DNA from 2 places in the Kitasatospora sp. NPDC092948 genome. Region 1 is predicted to be linked to the other one. Evidence: predicted binding sites of a transcription regulator. Region 1 holds the regulator's gene; the other holds the start of a gene.
What was found. The regulator HspR, encoded in region 1, represses chaperone genes until heat shock. The targets are predictions, from matches to a motif close to TTGAGNNNNNNNNNCTCAA.
Positions count from the first base shown of each region.

Region 2: the regulator HspR is predicted to act here: its motif matches at 1,440-1,458, upstream of lon (endopeptidase La).

Region 1 is NZ_JBIVPU010000002.1:775,569-783,161, forward strand. It holds gene dnaK (molecular chaperone DnaK) at 1-976, shown strand, start outside; gene grpE (nucleotide exchange factor GrpE) at 973-1,563, shown strand; gene dnaJ (molecular chaperone DnaJ) at 1,701-2,846, shown strand; gene ACIQF6_RS08395 (heat shock protein transcriptional repressor HspR) at 2,854-3,378, shown strand; gene ACIQF6_RS08400 (helix-turn-helix domain-containing protein) at 3,583-4,590, shown strand; gene ACIQF6_RS08405 (hypothetical protein) at 4,693-4,854, opposite strand; gene ACIQF6_RS08410 (hypothetical protein) at 5,201-5,821, shown strand; gene ACIQF6_RS08415 (LuxR C-terminal-related transcriptional regulator) at 5,829-6,812, opposite strand; gene ACIQF6_RS08420 (LuxR C-terminal-related transcriptional regulator) at 6,871-7,593, opposite strand, start outside.
Region 2 is NZ_JBIVPU010000003.1:601,528-609,120, reverse strand. It holds gene lon (endopeptidase La) at 1-1,417, opposite strand, end outside; gene ACIQF6_RS12265 (rhomboid-like protein) at 1,531-2,220, opposite strand; gene ACIQF6_RS12260 (response regulator transcription factor) at 2,577-3,311, shown strand; gene ACIQF6_RS12255 (ATP-binding protein) at 3,389-4,528, shown strand; gene ACIQF6_RS12250 (multifunctional oxoglutarate decarboxylase/oxoglutarate dehydrogenase thiamine pyrophosphate-binding subunit/dihydrolipoyllysine-residue succinyltransferase subunit) at 4,818-7,593, shown strand, end outside.

The DNA.
Region 1 (7,593 bases):
CAACGTCATCAAGGACGCCGGCATCCAGCTGTCCGAGATCGACCACGTGGTCCTGGTCGGCGGCTCGACCCGCATGCCGGCCGTCGCCGAGCTCGTCAAGGAGCTGACCGGCGGCAAGGACGCCAACAAGGGCGTCAACCCGGACGAGGTCGTCGCCATCGGCGCCTCCCTGCAGGCCGGTGTGCTGAAGGGCGAGGTCAAGGACGTCCTGCTGCTCGACGTCACCCCGCTGTCCCTGGGCATCGAGACCAAGGGCGGCATCATGACGAAGCTGATCGAGCGCAACACCACGATCCCGACCAAGCGCTCCGAGATCTTCACCACCGCCGAGGACAACCAGCCCTCCGTGCAGATCCAGGTCTACCAGGGCGAGCGCGAGATCGCGGCGTACAACAAGAAGCTCGGCATGTTCGAGCTGACCGGCCTGCCGCCGGCCCCCCGCGGCCTGCCGCAGATCGAGGTCACCTTCGACATCGACGCCAACGGCATCATGCACGTGGCCGCGAAGGACCTCGGCACCGGCAAGGAGCAGAAGATGACCGTCACCGGCGGCTCCTCGCTGCCGAAGGACGAGGTCAACCGCATGCGCGAGGAGGCCGAGCGCTACGCGGAGGAGGACCACAAGCGCCGCGAGGCCGTGGAGACCCGCAACCAGGGCGAGCAGCTCGTCTACTCGACCGAGAAGTTCATCGCCGACAACGCCGACAAGCTCCCGGCCGACGTCAAGACCGAGGTCGAGACCGCCATCTCCGAGCTCAAGGAAACCCTCAAGGGCGACGACATCGCGGCCATCCGCACCGCCACCGAGAAGGTCTCCACCACCGCCCAGAAGCTCGGCGCGGCGCTGTACGCGCAGGCCGACGGCGCGGGCGCGGCCACCGGTGCGGCCGGTGCCGGCGAGGCCGGCGCCAAGGACGACGACGTGGTCGACGCCGAGATCGTCGACGACGAGAAGCCCAAGGGCGGTGCGGCATGACGGAGAAGCCGCAGGGCGAGCAGCCCGGCGACGACTCCGCCGCCGAGGAAGCCGTGCTGAAGGCCGCCGAGGAGGCCGTCTCGGGCGCGGGTGCCGACGAGCTGGCCGCCGCCAAGCGCGAGGCCGGCGAGCGCACCGCCGACCTGCAGCGCCTCCAGGCGGAGTACCAGAACTACCGCAAGCGGGTCGAGCGCGACCGGGCCACCGTCCGGGAGATCGCGGTCTCCAACATCGTGGAATCGCTGATCCCGGTGCTGGACGACATCGGCCGGGCCCGTGAGCACGGCGAGGTGACGGGCGGCTTCAAGTCCGTCGCCGAGTCGCTGGAGACGGTCGTCGCCAAGCTCGGGCTGCAGCAGTTCGGCAAGGAGGGCGAGCCCTTCGACCCGACCATCCACGAGGCGCTGATGCACAGCTACTCGTCGGACGTCACGGAGGACACCTGCGTGCAGATCCTCCAGCCCGGGTACCGGATCGGCGAGCGGATCATCCGCCCGGCGATGGTCGCGGTCGCGGAGCCCCAGCCGGGCACCCAGACCACCGGCGAACCGGAGGGCGACAAGGCTGACGGTTCGTCCGACAGCTGAGTAGAGTCCCCGTGCGCTGCGGAGTCGTACGTCGTCCAGTACGGCGGCCGGCTCCGCAGCGCCGTATCCCGGGCTCTTCACAACAACACGATTCACCAACAGACTTCTAGGATTACGGGAGGTGGCGGTCAAAGGCCATGAGCGCTAAGGACTACGTGGAGAAGGACTACTACAAGGTCCTCGGCGTGCCCAAGGACGCCACCGCCGCCGAGATCAAGAAGACGTACCGCAAGCTGGCGCGCGAGTTCCATCCGGACGCCAACAAGGGTGACGCCAAGGCCGAGGAGCGGTTCAAGGACATCTCCGAGGCGTACGACGTGCTCTCCGACGAGAAGCGCCGCAAGGAGTACGACGAGGCACGCTCGCTGTTCGCCAACGGCGGCTTCCGTCCCGGCGGGGCGGGCGGCGCCGGCGGCTTCGACTTCGGCGACCTGTTCAACGGCGGGGCCGGCGGAGGCGGCGGGCTCGGCGACGTGTTCGGCGGCCTGTTCAACCGCGGCGGCCGGCAGACCGCGCAGCCGCGGCGCGGCGCGGACGTCGAGACCGAGGTCACCCTGAACTTCGAGGAGGCCGTGGACGGCGCGACGGTGCCGCTGCGGATGACCTCCCAGGCCGCCTGCCGCGCCTGTGCCGGCACCGGCGCCAAGACCGGCACCACCCCCCGGGTCTGCCCGACCTGTGTCGGCGCGGGCACCGTCAGCCGAGGCCAGGGCGCCTTCGCGCTCTCCGAGCCGTGCCGGGACTGCAAGGGCCGCGGCATGATCGTCGACGACCCGTGCACCGTCTGCCACGGCAGCGGCCGGGCCTCCTCGGCCCGCACCATGCAGGTCCGCATCCCGGCCGGTGTGCAGGACAGCCAGCGCATCCGGCTCAAGGGCAAGGGTGCCCAGGGCGAGCGCGGCGGCCAGCCCGGCGACCTCTACGTCACCGTGCACGTCGACCCGCACCCGGTGTTCGGGCGCAAGGGTGACAACCTCACCGTGACGGTGCCGGTCAGCTTCCCCGAGGCCGCGCTCGGCGGCACCATCGAGGTGCCGACCCTGAACGGCCCGGCCGTGAAGCTCAAGCTGCCCCCGGGCAGCGCCAACGGTCTGACCATGCGGGCCCGCGGCAAGGGCGCCACCCGTAAGGACGGCACCCGCGGCGACCTGCTGGTCACCGTCGAGGTCGTCGTCCCCAAAGTCATCAGCGGGGACGCGCTGAGCGCACTGGAGCAGTACCGCGAGGCCACCGCCTCGGACGACCCGCGAGCCGGCCTGTTCAAGGCGGCGGAGGGAGCGTGAGACCCCGATGAGTCCCCACCCAGACAGCCCGCACGCCAACGAGGGCCGGATCGGCGCCGGGATCGGCGAAGGCCTGCCCGGCGGCGGCCGCCGCACCCGCCCCGCCGGCCCGCCGACGTACGTCCTCACCGAGGACACCCCGGTCTACGTGATCTCGGTGGCCGCCGAACTCTCCGGCCTGCACCCGCAGACGCTGCGGCAGTACGACCGGCTCGGCCTGGTCTGCCCCGACCGCACCGCCGGGCGCGGGCGCCGCTACTCCGCGCGCGACATCCAGCAGCTGCGCGAGGTCCAGCGGCTCTCCCAGGACGAGGGCATCAACCTGGCGGGAATCAAGCGGATCATCGAACTGGAGAACCAGGTCGCGGCCCTGCAGTCCCGGGTCTCCGAGTTGGTCGACGCCCTGGAGGGCGCCGCCGCCACGCTCCAGCAGCGCGAGGCCGCCGTGCACGCCTCCTACCGTCGCGACCTGGTGCCCTATCAGCAGGTCCAGCAGTCCAGCGCGCTGGTGGTCTGGCGGCCCAAGCGCTGAACCCGGCCTTCCGGTAACCGACCGCCGACACCCCGAGCCGACGGGGGGTGCCGGCGGTTCGAGGTTCCGTGAGAGAGTTCCCCTGCGCCGGGTCCGGAGGGTCGGACCGGGCGATCCCTCCATCTCTTCGACAAAAGACTTGCCGCCTGGAATCCTGACAAGGAGGATCCCGGGTGTGATCGGATCGACGGCGAGGAGCCGCAAATGAGTGGAAAGGCTCCATTCGGCTCCGTGGCGGCGGGGACGACTACGGTCCTGACCTCGGAAGCCCGCGACCTGTACCTGCGGGTGGTCCGGGCCGGCGGGCAGCACCCGCAAACGGCCACCGACCCGGTGGAAGCAGCGGCATTGGCCGAACTCGTCGAACTCGGACTGCTCGTTCCGGACACCACCGAGGCCGGTCAGCTGATCGCAGTCGACCCGACCCAGCTCGCCGCCGGTTTGGCAAATACCTGGCAACGACAGGCTTTGGACCTGCTGGCCCGGACGACTTCCCTGCCGACCGAATTCCACGACCTTTTCCAGGCGTTCCACTCCCCCGCCGACATCGGCGGCTCGATCGAGTACGTCCGCGGAAAGGTGCTCATCAATCAGAAGATCCAGCAGTACGTCGATTCCGGAATGAAGGAGGCGCTCGCCCTCCAGCCCGGCGGCCCACGCCCGCCGGAATTGCTGGATGCCACCTTCGAGCGCGATCTCGGCAGCCTGGGCCGCGGCACGACGATGCGCACCATCTATCACGCGAGCACCCGCTACCATCAGCCCACTCGCGATTACGTCGCCAAGCTGACCAGGGCCGGCGGGCAGTACCGCACACTCGACGAGCCGTACGGCCGGCTGATCGTGCTGGACCGCCGTCTCGCCGTCATCCCGGTGGGTGACGACATGAACATGGCGGCATTCATCCACGAGCCGGCGATCGCCGCCTATCTCACGGACGCCGTCTTCGAACCGAGCTGGAACCGGGCGCTCACCTTCGACGGTGACCGCTCCGTGCCCCAACAGGTGGTGTCACGGCTGCGCCAGACCATCATCGAACTGCTGCTGGCGGGCACGAACCATCGTGTCATAGCGCGACGGCTCGGGATCAGCGAACGAACCCTCGCACGCCATATCGCGGAAATGCGGGAGGACTACAACGTCGACTCCCTCTTCCAGCTCGGTTACGTACTCGCCCAGGCGTCGGCCGCCTCCCAGCTCCCGGGCGAGTGACCGGGCAGACCGCCCGGCCTGTGGTCATCCCGGCATCCGTGCGGCCTGTTCAGCCGCTGGACTCGGTCCCCTGTCCGGGACGCCACAAGAGCACCGAATGACTCAGGCCCAGCCGATGTCCAAAGCGGAAGCCGCCATCGCCGGCTTCGCGACGGCGCCGTTTTCCGCCGCCGTTCCCGCGCCGGAACCGCTGAGCGCGACACCGGCCAGAACCGCCGCGCCGACTGCCAGCGGAATCAGCGCCTTCCGGACAAAACGCCTCATGCGAGACATACAACCTCCCCTGTCCCCGTTCTTGTCGTTGAACCGAATTCAAGGCTCAATCGGCACCAATAGTGCCGCAGTTCACTCAACCACGCCAAGAGTCCAGGCAGACTCGGTGCGTCATCTCGCTGCCAGGCAGCCACATGCCACCGGACAACTCTGGACGCAACCGCAGGTCACGATGGACGATCAGTTCGCTCTCAATGGGCTGGCAGGCCTACCACACTTGCCAATGCACCATCAATTCCCAGTTCAACAATGCACCCCAAGCCATCAGCTTGAGCAGCCACTGACCAACCGCCGCCGGCACTCGATCATCCGGACGGCCTGTCCCCGGAGCTGACAGATGAGAGAGTCCGAACTGCAGCACCAGACGCCCGCGAGCAGCGAAGGGCGACGCGCACGGGTCTTCCTCGCCGCGCCCCTGATGCGGCTGACCGGACCGGCGGACAGCGTGGTGACGCTGGCCAGCCGCACCAGGCTGACCACCCTGCGGAGCACGCTGCTGCGCAGCGGGGCCGCGGTGTACAGCGCCCACCACAGCGACGCGTGGACGGTGGCCGGGAAGGCGCCGGAGCAGCGGGTGCCCTCCGACTTCCGCGCCATGCAGAGCGCGGACCTGGTGTTCGCGTACGTCGGCGCCCCGCTCTCCGCCGGCGTGAGCCTGGAGCTGGGCTGGGCGTCGGCGCTGCGCAAGCCGATCGTGATGCTGGTGGACGAGGCGATCACCCACAACCCGCTGATCGCCACCATCGAGCAGGTCTCCCCCGTGCTGCCGCTGGTGTTCGACGACACCTGGTCGCAGGAGGCGCTGCACCACACCGTCGAGACCGCGCTGGACTGGGCCGGCATGGCGCTGTCGCTGCGCAGCGGCTTCTGGACCGCGCCGGGCGAGCAGTTCCCGCGCACCCGCCGCGAGCACACCGGCCCGTACGGCTTCTGGTCCCCGGAGATCGCCACCGGCTGACGGCCGGTCAGTCGGTCGCCGCCGGATCCTCGGACGCCCGCATCTGCCAGCCGAGCTGGAACAGCGTCTCCGCGTCGTGCAGTTCGCGCAGCCGGGAGATGTGACCCGCCACGGTCCGCTCCGACAGGCCGAGGCGGGAGGCGATCGAACGCTGCGTCAGGCCCTGGGCGAGCAGTCGGCCGACCTGTTCGTGGACCGGGACGACGCTCTCGCCCTCGCGGTCGGCGGAGCGCCAGCGGACCCGTTCGGCCCGCTCCCAGTCCCGTTCGAAGGCGGCGACCAGGAACGAGACCACCGCCGGGTCCTCGACCACCGCGGCGTTGGAGTTGTCCGCCGACGCCGGGACGACGGCGATCCGGCGGTCGAAGATCGCCATGCGGCTGAACGGCTCGCTCAGGGTGCGGAACCGTCCGCCCCACCCGGTGACGGTCTCCGCCCACTGCACCGTGGCCCCGTCGAGCAACGCGGCGGGCTCGTAGACCGTGTGCAGCACGGCGCCGCCGGTCAGGAAGCGGCGGACGCGCTCCAGCGAGTCGGCCCGGTGGTCGCCCGGGGACACCCCGCCGGGCCGCAGGGTGAGCATCTCCTCGGCCACCTCGGTCTCCAACTGCCGTACCCGCTCGCGGATCCGGTCGGTCCGCTCGATGTGCTGGACCACGCTGGAGCGGTCGGCGCGGCGCGGGGTGGCGTCGTAGGCGTGGATGAGGTCCCCCAGCAGGGCGGGCATCTCCTCGGCGCGCAGCAGCATCCGGGTGCCCTCGGCGCGGAGTTCGGTGCTGATCCGGTCGCCGACCGCACGCGGGTTGACGGCCGTCAGCGACCGGTCGGCCGCGTCGTGCACCAGCAGCCCGAGTTCCAGCAGCCGCAGCACCCCGGTCGAGTCCTGTTCGACCGCCTCGCGGAAGGCCACCCGTCCGCCCTGGTCCAGGATCTGCTGGTACAGCCGTCGTTCGGACTCGGTCGGCAGGGCGGCTCCGTTCGGCTCGGTCACAGGTCCCACTCCTTCCGGGCCGCCCCCGGGCGGCGCCCGGGCGGTCGGTTCCGATCGGTCATTCCGGCGCTCCGCGCAGCTGCCAGCCGAGCTGGAACAGGGTCTCCGCATCGTAGAGCTCGCGCAGCCGGGCGATGTGGGCGGCCACCGTCCGTTCCGACAGGCCGAGTCGGGAGGCGATGGCGCGCTGGGTGAGGCCCTGGGCGAGCAGGGCGCCGACCTCCTTCGGAACGCCGGTGCCGCGCGGGCGGCCGGCCTGCGCGTGCCAGTCGATCCGGGTGGCGCGCGCCCAGTCGCGTTCGAACACGTCGAGCAGGCTGGCCAGCACGGCCGGGTCCTCGACGAAGGCGGCCTGGTTGTCGTCCGGCGAGGCGCTGATGATCGCGATCCGCCGGTCGAAGATCAGCATCTTCCGGAACGGCTCGTCCAGGATCCGGATCCGCTCGCCGCCGGCCGAGACCTCGGCGGCGTAGTCGACGGTGGGCGGGTCGGCGAGCGCGCCCGGCTGGTAGAGGGTGCGCAGGACGATGCCCCGGTCGAGGAAGTCCAGCGAACGCAACAGGGACTGCCGCATGTTTCCGACCGGGCGGGCGCCGCCGGGCTGGGCGGCGAGCGTCTCCTCCTGCATCTCGGACTCGATCTGCATGATGCGGTGCCGGATCTGCAGGCGGTCGTTCACCCGCTCGACCGCGTGCGACCGGTCGGGGCGGCGCGGGGCCTGGTCGTAGGCGCGCACCAGGTCCTCCAGCTGGGCGGGGGCCCGCTGCGAGCTCGTCAGCAT
Region 2 (7,593 bases), on a different contig from region 1:
CGTCGGACAGGTCGAGCTCGACCTCCAGGTAGTGGTCCCGGAAGGTGTGGTTCTGCGCCGGGTCCAGCACCTCCAGCAGCGCCGCCGCCGGGTCGCCCCGGTAGTCCGAGCCGACCTTGTCGATCTCGTCCAGCAGCACCACCGGGTTCATCGTCCCGGCCTCCTTGATCGCCCGGACGATCCGGCCGGGGATCGACCCCACGTACGTCCGCCGGTGGCCGCGGATCTCCGCCTCGTCCCGGACGCCGCCGAGCGCCACCCGGACGAACGACCGGCCCATCGCCCTCGCCACCGACTCGCCCAGCGAGGTCTTGCCGACGCCGGGCGGCCCGACCAGCGCCAGCACCGCGCCGCCCCGGCGGCCGCCGATCTGCCCGAGCCCCTGGTCGGCCCGGCGCTTGCGCACCGCCAGGTACTCGACGATGCGGTCCTTCACGTCCGCCAGCCCGTTGTGGTCGGCGTCCAGCACCGCCCGGGCACCGGCCAGGTCGTACGCGTCCTCGGAGCGCTCGTTCCAGGGCAGTTCGAGCACGGTGTCCAGCCAGGTGCGGATCCACGAGCCCTCGGGCGACTGGTCGCTGGAGTGCTCCAGCTTGTCGACCTCCTTGAGCGCCGCCTCCCGGACCTTCTCCGGCAGATCGGCCGCCTCCACCCGGGCCCGGTAGTCGTCCTCCTCGGAGCCCGCCTCGCCGTTCAGCTCGGCCAGCTCCTTGCGGACGGCCTCCAGCTGGCGGCGCAGCAGGAACTCCTTCTGCTGCTTGGCGACGCCCTCCTCGACGTCCTTGCGGATGGAGTCGTTGACCTCCTCCTCCGCGAGGTGGTCGCGCAGCAGGCCCAGCGCGTACTCCAGCCGGGCCGGGCGGTCGGCCTCCAGCAGCACCTTCAGCTTCTGTTCGGCGGTGGCGAACGGCGCGTACCCGATGTTGTCCGCGAGGTCGCCGATGTCCTCGATCGCGGCCATCCGGTCGACGATCTGCCACGCCCCTCGTCGGCGCAGCCAGGTCGTCGACAGGGCCTTGTACTCCTTGACCAGCTCGGCCGCCCGGCCGGCCACCGGCAGCCCCGGGTCGGACTCCTGGAACGGCGTGGTCTCCACCCACAGCGCCGCCCCCGGGCCGGTCGTCCCCCGGCCGATCCGCACCCGTCGTACGGCCCGCACCAGCGCCGCCGGGTCTCCGTCGGCCAGCCGCCCCACCTGTTCGACCGTCGCCAGCGCACCCACCGCCGCGTACGAGCCGTCCAGCCGCGGCACCAGCAGCACCTGCGGCTTCCCCCCGCTGCTCCCCGCCCTGGCCGCCTCCACGGCGGCCCTCACCTCCGGATCCGAGAGTTCCAGCGGGACCACCATGCCGGGAAGCACCACTTCGTCGTCGAGCGGCAGCACAGGCAGAGTGAGCGGAACGGACGTCGATGCCATGATCTCTCCCCAGTCAGTGAAGTTGAGTCGACCTGACTAAGGCCTGGGCGCCGACGATTGTTCCCCGCATCACGTTCACCCTGAGCGAAGGGGCTGCCACCAGGGGCGCGCCGCTACGAGGAGGCCGCCACCGTCTCCCACACCCGCACCCGCTCCGGCCCCCGCGGCCCGCGCCCGCGTCGCAGCCACGGCCACATCCCGACGCCGAGCAGCAGCGCCGCCGGATGCCCGACCGAGGTCACCAGATCCGGGTCGGTGAGCAGCTGGTGCCCGATCAGCGCCAGCCCGGCGCCGAGCGCGACGGCCCGCCCGGGCCACCGCAGCAGCCCGGCCAGCCCGCCGAGCGAGGCCAGCACCCCGTAGCTGACGCCGATGTCCATCGCGTCCAGCACATCGGGCGCAGCCGCCCCACCCGCCACGGAGGCCACCGCCACCCCCTGCGAGAGCAGCGTCGCGCCGATGTGCCCGGCCCCGAAGACGCCGAGGGCACGAAGTCCGCCGGCCCGCCGTTCCAGGGGTGCGACGGTGAGGAGGAAGGCCCAGAAGTAGGGCATCCACACCGACCCGGCGCCCCACAGCCCGCTGCCGACCAGCGCGACCAGGGGGTGCATCACCAGGTTGTGCGCGTCGGTGGAGGACAGTTCCTGGAGCCGGTGGACCGTCTCCGGGTCGCCGAAGTGGGCGTAGGTCGTGGTGCCGAGCAGCAGGGCGAGGTAACCGAGTGCGAACGGGTTGGTCCGGGGGGTGGGGACGGCACGCAGGCCTGGCCGGATGAGTCGTCGTCGCAGTTCCGCGCTGGTCATGGTGCCTCCCGAACGCTTCGTCGGGGCCACGATACGGGTGGCAGGTGAGAGGTGTCTGCGGAAGTCCTGTGAAGACCGTTGGCCGTGCATATGCCGCTCGCACACGTACCGTTACAGGTCGCAAGTGCTGCGGGTAAGGTACTGGCCTGCCCGTCCGAACGGGGACCTGCCAAACATGACAGTCCGCGGCCGGAAACCTCCGGTCCGCCCTCCGGGGCGGGGACGGCGTCCGTACGCTGCCAGGAGCAGCACCGGCGGGCGGGGCAGCAGCCCACGACGGAACAAGACGACTACGAAGCGGAGCCCGCCGTCCCCACAGGCGGCCGGCCCGCAGCCCTGGGGGCGGTGGCGTGACCGTGACAGAGATTCAGCAAGAGACGATCAGCAGTGGCCCGGTGGGCACCCAGCGACGGGTGCTCGTGGTGGAGGACGAGCCGACCATCGCGGAGTCGATCGCGGCCCGCCTGGGGGCCGAGGGCTTCAAGGTGGCGGTGGCCCACGACGGTCCGGGCGCGGTGGACGGGTTCCACACCTGGCAGCCCGACCTGGTGGTGCTCGACATCATGCTGCCGGGCTTCGACGGCCTCGAGGTGTGCCGCCGGATCCAGGCCCAGCGCCCGGTGCCGGTGCTGATGCTGACCGCGCGGGACGACGAGACGGACCTGCTGGTGGGTCTGGGCGTCGGCGCGGACGACTACATGACCAAGCCGTTCTCGATGCGCGAGCTGGCGGCCCGGGTGAACGTGCTGCTGCGCCGGGTGGAGCGCGCCCAGCAGGCGGCCCGCACACCGGCGCTCGGCAGCCTGCGCTTCGGCGAACTGGAGATCGACCACGTCCAGCGCCGGGTCCGGCTGGGTTCGGGCGACGTCCACCTGACGCCGACCGAGTTCGACCTGCTGGCATGCCTGGCGGCGCAGCCGCGCGCGGTGCTGACCCGCGAGCAGCTGCTGGCCGAGGTGTGGGACTGGACCGACGCGTCCGGCACCCGCACGGTCGACAGCCACGTGAAGGCGCTGCGCCGGAAGATCGGTGCGAGCTGGATCCGCACGGTGCACGGCGTGGGGTACGCGTTGGAGGCCCCGCTGTCCTGACCGGACGCCGCCGGCCGGGCCTCCGGGGGGCCCGCGGGCATCCGAGCAGACAACGGGGACGAGTCCTTGGGGACGTCATGACCTTTCCGCAGCAACGCAACGGGGAAGCCGCACCGGCCCCGCGGCCCCCGCTGGCGGTGCGCGCCGCGCGCCGGGTGTGGGCCGACATCCGCCCGTTCGACCCGGTGCGCTCGGTCAAGGGCAAGCTGGCGATGCTGGTGGTCGTCTCGGTGGTGCTGGCCACCGGCATGGTGGTGGTGGCGATCCGGTCGGAGACCCAGATCCGGATCATCATGATCTTCTCGCTGATCGCCTCGCTGCTGTTCATGCAGTTCCTGGCGAACGGCCTGACCGCGCCGCTCAGGGACATGACGGCGGCGGCCCGGTCGATGGCCGAGGGCGACTACAGCGCCCGGGTGCACGTGTCCTCCCGGGACGAGATCGGCGAACTGGCCGACACCTTCAACCGGATGGCGGGCGATCTGGAGGCCGCCGACCGACACCGCCGCGAGCTGATCGCCAACGTCTCGCACGAGCTGCGCACGCCGATCGCGGCGCTGCGCGGCCTGCTGGAGAACGTGGTGGACGGCGTGGTGAAGCCGGATCCGAAGAACCTGGGCACCGCGCTGGAGCAGACCGAGCGCCTGGGCCGGCTGGTCACCCACCTGCTGGACCTGTCGAAGCTGGACGACGGCGTGGTCCCGCTGGACTGCCGCCCGTTCCAGGTGCGGGAGTTCCTGGACGGCGTGCTGCGGGGCGTGACGGTGGACGGCGCGACGGCGGGCGGTGCGTACGCCCGGCGCGAGGACGTTCGACTGGCGCTCGACGTGCAGCCGTCCGACCTGTCGGCGGTGGCCGACGCGGAGCGGCTGCACCAGGTGGTGGCCAATCTGGTGGACAACGCCTGCAAGCACTCGCCGGCCGGCGGCACCGTGACGGTGCGGGCCCGGGCGGCGGAGGGCAGCGGGCTGCTGCTGGAGGTGGAGGACCAGGGCCCAGGCATTCCGCTCGCCGACCGGGAACGGGTGTTCGAGCGGTTCGGCCGGAGCGGTTCGCCGACCGCGCTCGGCCCGGGCAGTGACGGCGGGACCGGCCTCGGGCTGGCCATCGCCCGCTGGGCCGTCGACCTGCACGGCGGCCGGATCCGGGTGGCGGAGGCCCCCGCGGGCTGCCTGATCGAGGTCACTCTGCCGAGTGAGAGCGTCGTCGCCGCCTAGTTTGTGGCGGAACCGGTACAAACCGCGTTCGAGGCCTGGCCGGGACGGTCAACGAACCGTCCCGGCCCGCCCGTTCGTCCGATTTTCACTCGGTATGGCAGCGATCGACCCGCCCGGGAGTTCCCTGATTTCCGGCATCTCTAACGCACAGTTCCAGCCAAAATCCGGTCCGACGATGTGATCTGGGCGACGCCTGCCCATCGGGGACTGCGCGATCACTGGTCGGAGGCGTAGCCTTAATCCCCGCTGTCCACCATCCCAAAAGGAAGCGGAAGAGGGCGGTTGCCCCGTGTCGCCACACCAAGAAACCCCCAGCTCGGCAAGCTCCACTGGCTTCGGCCCCAATGAGTGGCTCGTCGACGAGATCTACCAGCAGTACCTCCAGGACCCGGCCTCGGTCGACCGTGCCTGGTGGGACTTTTTCGCCGACTACAAGCCCGGTACCGAGGTGACTCCAGTGACCCAGGCCGCAACTCCGGTCGGCGCCCCGCCGGCCCCCGTTGCCGCTCCCGCTGCCGCTGCTCCGGCCGCGGCCGCCCCCGCCGCTCCGGCCGCCGCTCCGGCGCCCGCGCAGCCGGTGGCTGCCCCGGCGCCGCTGGCCGCCGCTCCCGCCGCCCCGCCCGCGCCGAAGGTCGCGGCGCCGGCCGCCGCCCCGGCGCCGGCCGCCGCGGAGGGCCCGCAGCTGGTGCAGCTGCGCGGCCCGTCCAAGGCCGTGGCGTCGAACATGGATGCTTCGCTGGAGGTTCCGACCGCCACCTCGGTGCGCGCGGTGCCCGCCAAGCTGCTGATCGACAACCGCATCGTCATCAACAACCACCTGCAGCGCGCCCGCGGCGGCAAGGTCTCCTTCACCCACCTGATCGGCTACGCGCTGGTCCAGGCCGTGAAGGCCAACCCGGGCATGAACTACAGCTACAAGGTGGAGGACGGCAAGTCCTACCTGGTGAAGCCCGAGCACGTGAACCTGGGCCTCGCCATCGACCTGGTCAAGCCGAACGGCGACCGCCAGCTGGTCGTCGCGGCCATCAAGAAGGCCGAGACGCTCGACTTCTTCGGCTTCTGGCAGGCCTACGAGGACATCGTCCGCCGGGCCCGCGCCAACAAGCTGACCATGGACGACTTCACCGGCGTCACGGTCTCGCTGACCAACCCGGGCGGCATCGGCACCGTGCACTCCGTGCCGCGCCTGATGCAGAACCAGGGCACCATCGTCGGCGTCGGCGCGATGGAGTACCCGGCCGAGTTCCAGGGCTCCTCCCCGGAGACCCTGGCCCGCCTGGGCGTCTCCAAGATCATGACGCTCACCTCGACCTACGACCACCGGGTCATCCAGGGCGCGGCCTCGGGCGAGTTCCTGCGCTCGATCCACCAGCTGCTGCTGGGCGCGAACAACTTCTACGACGAGGTGTTCGAGGCCCTGCGGATCCCGTACGAGCCCGTGCGCTGGGCCACCGACGTGGCGACCACGCACGACGACGAGGTCAACAAGACCGCGCGCGTCATGGAGCTCATCCACTCCTACCGGGTCCGCGGCCACCTGATGGCCGACACCGACCCGCTGGAGTACATGCAGCGCAAGCACCCCGACCTGGACGTCACCACGCACGGCCTCACCCTGTGGGACCTGGAGCGCGAGTTCGCGGTCGGCGGCTTCGGCGGCCAGAAGATGATGAAGCTCCGCGACATCCTCGGCCTGCTGCGCAACACGTACTGCCGCACCGTCGGCATCGAGTACATGCACATCCAGGACCCGGCGCAGCGCAAGTGGCTGCAGGAGCGCCTGGAGAAGCCGTACACCAAGCCGGAGCGCGAGGAGCAGCTGCGCGTCCTGCGCCGGCTGAACTCGGCCGAGGCGTTCGAGACCTTCCTGCAGACCAAGTACGTCGGGCAGAAGCGTTTCTCGCTGGAGGGCGGCGAGTCGCTCATCCCGCTGCTGGACGCCACCATCGACGCCGCCGCCGAGCACCGCCTCGACGAGGCCGTCATCGGCATGGCGCACCGCGGCCGCCTGAACGTGCTGGCGAACATCGTCGGCAAGCCGTTCGGCAAGATCTTCGGCGAGTTCGAGGGCAACCTCGACCCGAAGTCGATGCACGGCTCGGGCGACGTGAAGTACCACCTGGGCTCGGAGGGCACCTTCACCGGCCTGGACGGCGAGACCATCAAGGTGTCGCTGGCCGCGAACCCGTCCCACCTGGAGACGGTCGACCCGGTCGTCGAGGGCATCGCCCGCGCCAAGCAGGACATCCTGGACTTCGGCGGCACGACCTTCCCGGTGCTGCCGATCCAGATCCACGGCGACGCGGCCTTCGCGGGCCAGGGCGTGGTCGCGGAGACCCTGAACATGTCGCAGCTGCGCGGCTACCGCACCGGCGGCACCGTGCACATCGTGGTCAACAACCAGGTCGGCTTCACCGCCGCCCCGACCTCCTCGCGCTCGTCGATGTACTGCACCGACGTGGCCCGGATGATCGAGGCGCCGATCTTCCACGTGAACGGCGACGACCCGGAGGCCGTGGTCCGCGTCGCGCGGCTCGCCTTCGAGTTCCGCCAGGCGTTCCACAAGGACGTCGTGATCGACCTCATCTGCTACCGCCGCCGCGGTCACAACGAGGCCGACAACCCGTCGTTCACCCAGCCGCTGATGTACGACCTGATCGACAAGAAGCGTTCGGTGCGCAAGCTGTACACCGAGGCGCTGATCGGTCGCGGCGACATCACCATGGAAGAGGCGGAGCAGGCGCTCCAGGACTTCCAGGGCCAACTGGAGAAGGTCTTCGCGGAGGTCCGCGAGGCCACCGCCGCCCCGGCCCCGGCCGAGACCGGCCGTCCGGTCGCGAACTTCCCGGTGGCCATCCAGACCGGCATCTCCGCCGAGATGATCAAGCGGATCGCCGCCTCGCAGGTCAACCTGCCGGACTGGCTGACCGTCCACCCGCGTCTGCTGCCGCAGTTGCAGCGCCGCGCCGCCTCGGTCGAGGACAACACCATCGACTGGGCGACCGGCGAGGCGCTCGCCATCGGCTCGCTGCTGATGGAGGGCCACCCGGTCCGCCTGGCCGGCC